DNA from 3 places in the Alkalibacillus sp. S2W genome. Region 2 is predicted to be linked to each of the others. Evidence: predicted binding sites of a transcription regulator. Region 2 holds the regulator's gene; each other region holds the start of a gene.
What was found. The regulator LexA, encoded in region 2, represses DNA repair genes until DNA is damaged. The targets are predictions, from matches to a motif close to CGAACATATGTTCG.

Region 1 (2,283 bases), 780 kb from region 2:
CAAACTCTTGAAACGTTAACGGACGGTTGTCCATCGCAGACGGCAAACGGAAGCCATGATCGACTAGCGTCTGCTTACGCGCTTGGTCACCATTAAACATCCCACGAACTTGTGGTAATGTAACGTGAGACTCGTCCACCACGATCAGTGAATCATCTGGAAAATAATCGAGTAATGTATAAGGAGTCGAACCAGGCTCACGGAACGATAAATGACGTGAATAGTTTTCAATACCTGAGCAGAATCCCATTTCGCGCATCATTTCCAAGTCATAATTCGTGCGTTGCTCTAGACGCTGCGCTTCAAGTAATTGATCATTCGCTTTGAAATGGGCTAGCTGTTCTTGAAGTTCTTGTTCAATATTTTTAATTGCTTTTTTCATCTTTTCTTCACGTGTGACGAAGTGTGACGCTGGGAAGATCGCAACATGATCACGATCGCCAAGAATTTCACCTGTTAACGCATCCACTTCACGAATTCGATCAATTTCATCACCGAAAAATTCGATTCGGATACAATGCTCTTCCCTTGATGCTGGGATAATCTCGACTGAATCGCCTCTAACCCGAAATGTCCCACGCTGAAAGTCAATATCATTACGCGCATACTGGATATCAACTAATTCACGCAACACTTGATCACGCTCTTTTTCCATCCCTGTTCGTAAAGACAAGACAAGCTCGCGGTATTCCGTTGGTGAACCTAAACCATAGATACATGACACACTCGCCACGATCAAGACGTCATTCCGTTCGAATAAAGCTGATGTCGCCGAGTGTCTTAACTTATCAATTTCGTCATTAATGCTCGCATCCTTTTCAATATATGTATCGGAATGCGGCACATAAGCTTCAGGCTGATAGTAGTCATAATAACTGACAAAATACTCGACAGCATTATTAGGGAAAAACTCTTTAAATTCACTATATAATTGACCAGCAAGCGTCTTATTGTGGGCAATGACGATGGTTGGTCGATTAATTTCTGTAACCACATTGGATACAGTAAACGTTTTACCTGTCCCAGTAGCACCGAGTAATGTTTGGTGTTGCTTACCTTCACGCACACCATTCACAAGCTCCTTAATTGCTTGCGGCTGATCACCTTGAGGTTCAAATTGCGACTCTAATTGAAATGCTTCCGCCACATCATCAACTCCAGTTTAAGAAAAGTTTCTATTTACATATTGCATGATCATTTATTGTTGTTGCATAGATTTTGTATACGTTGTGTCAAAATCTTAATTGCTTGCGCCAAAGGGCATTGGTGTTGCATCAAATTTTAAATAGCTTGCTTCAGATTTTGATAGTCTTGCTTCAAAATCATGTCTGCTTGCACCAAATTTCGTTATAGTTGCACCAAACACACAATTTATATAATCATTTCCAGTATAACACAGACGAACACCCGTTTGTATAGATGCCCGAAAAACACAGTCATATCATAAGCATATTTTGTCATTGGATTGATTGCAAAGAATATGATTGTACACGGGCTTTGTCCAATTAAAAAAGAAAATCTCATTCTGCTTTAAGCAAAATGAGATTCTCCTATCTATTCCATTGTTAATGTTTCTGTCGTTTGTAGTGTGAATCTTGGACGTTCTTTTACAAAGATGAAGCCAAGTTGATGATCTTCACCTTCATGAATAGGGCGTTGGACGAATTTCGTTTCACCGTTAAGGTCTTGAACATTCAATTTGCAATAGGAACGATTTTCACTCATAACATCGTAAAATTCATGTTCATTCTGCACGGGCACATCATGTACGCGTTCTATTTTCTCGCCAACAACTACATCCAATTCATCTGCTGGTGACCCTGGTATTATACCAGCAATCGTAATACCATCTGGTTCAGGACGAAAGATTGGACGTCGTTCGCGGTCAAAGAAGCGAATCATTAGACTGATGAAAGCACGTGCCACAACAGCAAAACCTGCAACTGAAATCAGTACATACGGAACTGACATCAGTGGAACGAACACACCAGCTAATATAATCATTAATAACAAGACACTCAAGCCAATTCGCTTAGCGCCCTGTTCACTGAACACACCGCGGAACATTTGAGAAAATCCAATGATATATGGAAACAGCACGAACTGGATATTGACTGAATCCATCGCAAACATCGGCCACCAGGCAAATGCGTCACTCAATACTAATGTTCCACCTGGTAGCGGAAATAGTAACGGAACTAGCATTAACCGACTCGCTCGATGGGCTATAACATTTTTTCCTCGGTCACCTGACTGTAATTGCGGAAAAGTTAACGCCCGTTT
Region 2 (2,283 bases):
AGTTTTTAGCGAAGGTGGTTATGGATTTACATGCGAAAAAATCACCGAATGGGATTAGTGAATGTCGTTATGAACAGGTCGCAGACAAACTGTGGCCGATTGAAATCGAAAACATTTGGGGCATTGGCTCTAAGATGAAAGGCCATCTTAATCGCATGGGGATCGTGACCTTAGGGGACTTAGCTCAATTTTCACAATCACATTTAAAAAAACGCTTCGGCATTATGGGCGAACAATTGTACTGGCATGCGTGGGGAATTGACTTAAGTCCTGTGATTGGCCAATTCACTAAGACAGAACAAAAAGGGTACGGTCATGGCATTACACTACTTAGGGATTATACCGAGGATGAAATCAAAGCCTGTCTCCTTGATTTATGTGATGAAGCATGTCGGAGAGCGAGGCGTGATGACCGCGCAGGACGCACGATACATTTAGCGATTCGTTATACAGATGAAATGGGGCAACATTTTAGCCGTTCTCGGTCGATTGATGTCCCGACAAATGACACGATGGAAATGTATGATGTGTGTATGCAGTTGTTTGAAGAATTCCATACGGAGGGCGCTCATATTCGTAAAGCATCAGTGACTTTAACCAATTTAACGGACGATATTGGCACACAACTTAGTCTGTTTGATAATCGTGCTGATAGAAAACAGTTAAATGAAGCGGTTGATCATATTCGCGAACGATTTGGTTCGACTGCTATTTTGCGAGCTAGTAGTTATACATCAGGAGGAATTGCGCTCGATCGTGGTCAAAAAATTGGTGGGCATTACGAATAAACCCGCGTATGTTAAAACATACGCGGGTTTTATTAATGAATATCACGGTATACGCCAATCACTTTACCTAAAATAGTAACGTGGTCTAAAATGATGGGTTCCATTGATGTGTTTTCTGGTTCAAGACGATATTGATGACTGTCCTGGAAAAAGCGCTTGACCGTAGCTTCATCTTGTTCAGTCATAGCAACAACAATATCACCATTTGCTGCTGTCGCTTGCTTACGGACGATAACCAAGTCATCATTCAGAATACCAGCTTCAATCATGCTGTCACCTTGAATTGATAAAATAAAAACATCATCTTCAACTGTCGCTTGAGTATTAGGTAAAGGAATATATTCCTCGATATTCTCTATAGCTGTAATAGGCTCACCTGCTGTTACTTTACCAACCAGTGGGGCATACATAGCATGACGCTCTTGTACAGTTTGCTGATCTTCGTGTGTGATTTCGATTGCACGTGGTTTGGTTGGATCACGACGGATATAACCTTTCTCTTCTAATCGTGATAAATGTCCATGGACTGTTGAACTGGATGCTAAACCAACCGCCTCAGCAATTTCACGAACAGATGGTGGATACCCTTTTGCTCGGACTTCTTCCGAAATAAACTCATAAATTTGCTTTTGTCGTTTTGATAATTTTGTCATTCCGCTCACCTCATCACCATATCCCATGATAGAATAGCTTCCTAATAATAGTTACATTATACCAACTATTCACACAAAAAACAAACGTTCGTTCGTGTTTTAAACACAATTCTTGTTTTTACATGGTGTACGATTTAAAATAAAGTTTGGAATAGAAAATTTAAGGCAAAATAAATGGATAAAGGCAAAAGGAGTATTATAATGTTATCTCAAGATAAACTCGACCGGATCAATGAACTGGCAAACAAAAAGAAGACAAAAGGATTAAATAAGAAAGAAGAGAAGGAACAAAAGGAACTACGTCAAGAATATTTAGAAGCATTCCGTTCATCATTTAAAGGCCAATTACAATCCATGAAAGTCGTGGATCCAGAAGGACAGGATGTAACACCTGAAAAATTAAAGCAAGATCAAGAAAATAATAAAAAACATTAAAATTATGACGATATTTGTTGGTGTTTTTTGTTAGAATAGAAATGTTGATAAATCTAACAGAATCGCAATATTGAAGGGAGAATTTAGTTATGAGTCAAACGACAGAACAATTATCAATTAATACGATTAGAACATTAACGATTGATGCAGTAGAAAATGCAAGTTCAGGGCATCCTGGAATGCCAATGGGAGCTGCACCAATGGCCTATACACTATGGACTAAAATAATGAATCACAATCCGAATCATTCAACATGGTTTGATCGTGATCGCTTTGTTTTATCAGCTGGACACGGGTCTATGCTTTTATATTCATTGCTTCATTTGTCTGGATATAATGTTACGTTAGATGATCTAAAGTCATTTCGTCAGTGGGGTTCTAAAACACCTGGCCATCCAGAATACGGG
Region 3 (2,283 bases), 1.2 Mb from region 2:
AAGGCGTCACCAGCCCCTGTGACATCTTTGACATCTACGGGTAATGCTTCGATAAAACCTGATTCCTCTTGGTTATAGTAATAAATACCTTTAGCGCCTAAGGTTAAGACAACCTGTTGGACACCTTGGTCAAGCAACTTCTGGGAAGCTACTGCGTAATCTTGTTCTTGATTAATCGTGACACCTGATAAGGTTTCAGCTTCCTCTTGATTAGGCAAGATGGTGTGTACGCCTGTTAAATCTTTGGGTAGTTTTTCAGCCTTAATCGATGATACGGGGTCAACAAAAACCGTTAATTGCTGTTTAGCTGACTGTTCAATGACTTCTTGTAAGGCATCAGCAGCAATATTCGTATCAAGGAAAATCGCATTTGCTTGTTTTATATGGGACCATTTTTGCTGAATAAGCTGTTTCGTTAACGCATCATAAATCGCCATGTCAGCCATTGAGACAACGAGTTCACCACTAGGATCAAGGAAAGCACTGTATGTTCCTGTTCGCTCTTGAGATAAGGTCATCATCATTTGCGTATCAATGCCAAGCTTGAAAGACGCATCACGCAACCATTCGCCTTCTTTGTCCTGTCCGACAACAGTGGTCAAGCCAGGTCTTAGATTCAAGCGGGCTAAGTTCTCGGCAACATTACGAGCGACACCTCCTAATGATTCCTCGGTTTTTACAGGGTTTGATGACTGTAGTCGTACTGCTTGTAAGGCGTGGGCTTTACGGTCAACATTAGCACCCCCAACACAAGCAATTGTTTGTTCATCATTAAGGACGTATGCACGCCCTTTGATGCGCCCGGCTTCGATCAGCCGCTTAATATAATTGGCGACAGCTGGACGTGATAGCCCAATCTGATCAGCAAGTTCCTGTTGGGTAATATATGGATTGAATCGTATAATTTGTAGAATCTGTTCCTCTTTATCCACGGACTCACCTCCTTAAAATGAAAGCGTTTCACTATCTATAACAAAAGTTTAAAACATAAACATTTGTTTGTAAAGTGAAAATGCTTTAACAGTTATAATTATGATTAGACAAAGTGAATATAAGGCGCTAAAGTTCATTTGAGTTGACGTAAACGTACTAAGGTTACCTTCAATAATTACTCTAGTAGCTATTTTTTTGATAAGTTTTTTGTTTGGTTTTAAGCAATGATGATTGTTGTAGTTAAGTTCCTTTTATTAAAATGGAGATAACAAATTATTTAGATAATTAAAAACTTTAGCAGGTAAAAGCAAACTTTTGTCGAATTAAAGATGTATAAACATGAAACCGCTTAAATAATCATAAAATGTATTAGCGCTCACATGATAACTATTGATATGATGGAACAAAGGAGCTTCTTTTTAGGAGGCATTTCTGATGTTCATCATTAACGAAATGGTCATCATAATTGTTGTATTTGGCTTCGCGGCTTTGGTGACATACGTTTTGAAAGATGTTGTCCAAAGTAAGAAGAGTGGTTACTCCTATCTATTGATTGTGATCGCCATATTCATTTATGTGATTATTGGTTTCGTTGTATTTGAACTACTATTAAATTAAGGGGGAGATTGGATGGAGTACAGCATTTCATTAGGTACGTATTTCTGGCTATTTGTACCAATGCTACTAGTCGTTGTTCTGTCGTTCATTTCATGGGTGAAAGGGCGTGACAAATCATAATGGGTACAGCTACTTTAACGACGTTTATTATTTATCTCGTTGGGATGTTGGCGCTTGGTATTATTGGTTATCGTTTAACGAATAATCTATCAGACTACTTTTTAGGTGGCCGTAAGTTAGGCCCAGGTGTAGCCGCATTGAGTGCAGGGGCATCTGATATGAGTAGTTGGCTGATTCTCGGTTTACCAGGAGCTATTTATTTAGGTGGTTTTGGAAGTGCATGGCTCGCTGTTGGTTTAACCATTGGAGCATATTTGAACTGGCAGTTTATTGCGAAACGTTTGCGTATTTATACAGAGGTGTCTAGCGATGCAATCACATTGCCAGACTTTCTAGAGAAACGTTTCCGTGATAACTCACGTTTATTACGTAGTGCTTCAGCAGCTGTTATTTTGATTTTCTTCACGGTTTATGTAGCTTCCGGTTTAGTCGGTGGCGCTGTCTTATTCAGCAATACATTTGGGTATGACTATATGGTCGCGTTACTCATTGGTGGATTAGTCATTATCGCTTATACGTTCTTAGGTGGTTTTATTGCCGTAAGTTGGACGGACTTCATTCAAGGAATTCTCATGTTCTTAGCCTTAATTGTCTTACCGTTTGTCGCCATTT

Region 1: a site for LexA is predicted at 1,401-1,414, ahead of uvrB (excinuclease ABC subunit UvrB). Genes of this name have one in related genera too.
Region 3: a site for LexA is predicted at 989-1,002, ahead of ACKXGF_RS13580 (carbohydrate kinase). Genes of this name have one in related genera too.

What each region holds. Positions count from the first base shown of each region.
Region 1 covers NZ_CP177234.1:2,198,309-2,200,591, forward strand. Annotated here, with positions in the region: gene uvrB (excinuclease ABC subunit UvrB) at 1-1,147, opposite strand, end outside; gene ACKXGF_RS11590 (hypothetical protein) at 1,555-2,283, opposite strand, start outside.
Region 2 covers NZ_CP177234.1:1,419,416-1,421,698, forward strand. Annotated here, with positions in the region: gene ACKXGF_RS07655 (DNA polymerase IV) at 1-788, shown strand, start outside; gene lexA (transcriptional repressor LexA) at 821-1,441, opposite strand; gene ACKXGF_RS07665 (DUF896 domain-containing protein) at 1,643-1,876, shown strand; gene tkt (transketolase) at 1,966-2,283, shown strand, end outside.
Region 3 covers NZ_CP177234.1:2,631,349-2,633,631, reverse strand. Annotated here, with positions in the region: gene ACKXGF_RS13580 (carbohydrate kinase) at 1-932, opposite strand, end outside; gene ACKXGF_RS13575 (hypothetical protein) at 1,369-1,551, shown strand; gene putP (sodium/proline symporter PutP) at 1,671-2,283, shown strand, end outside.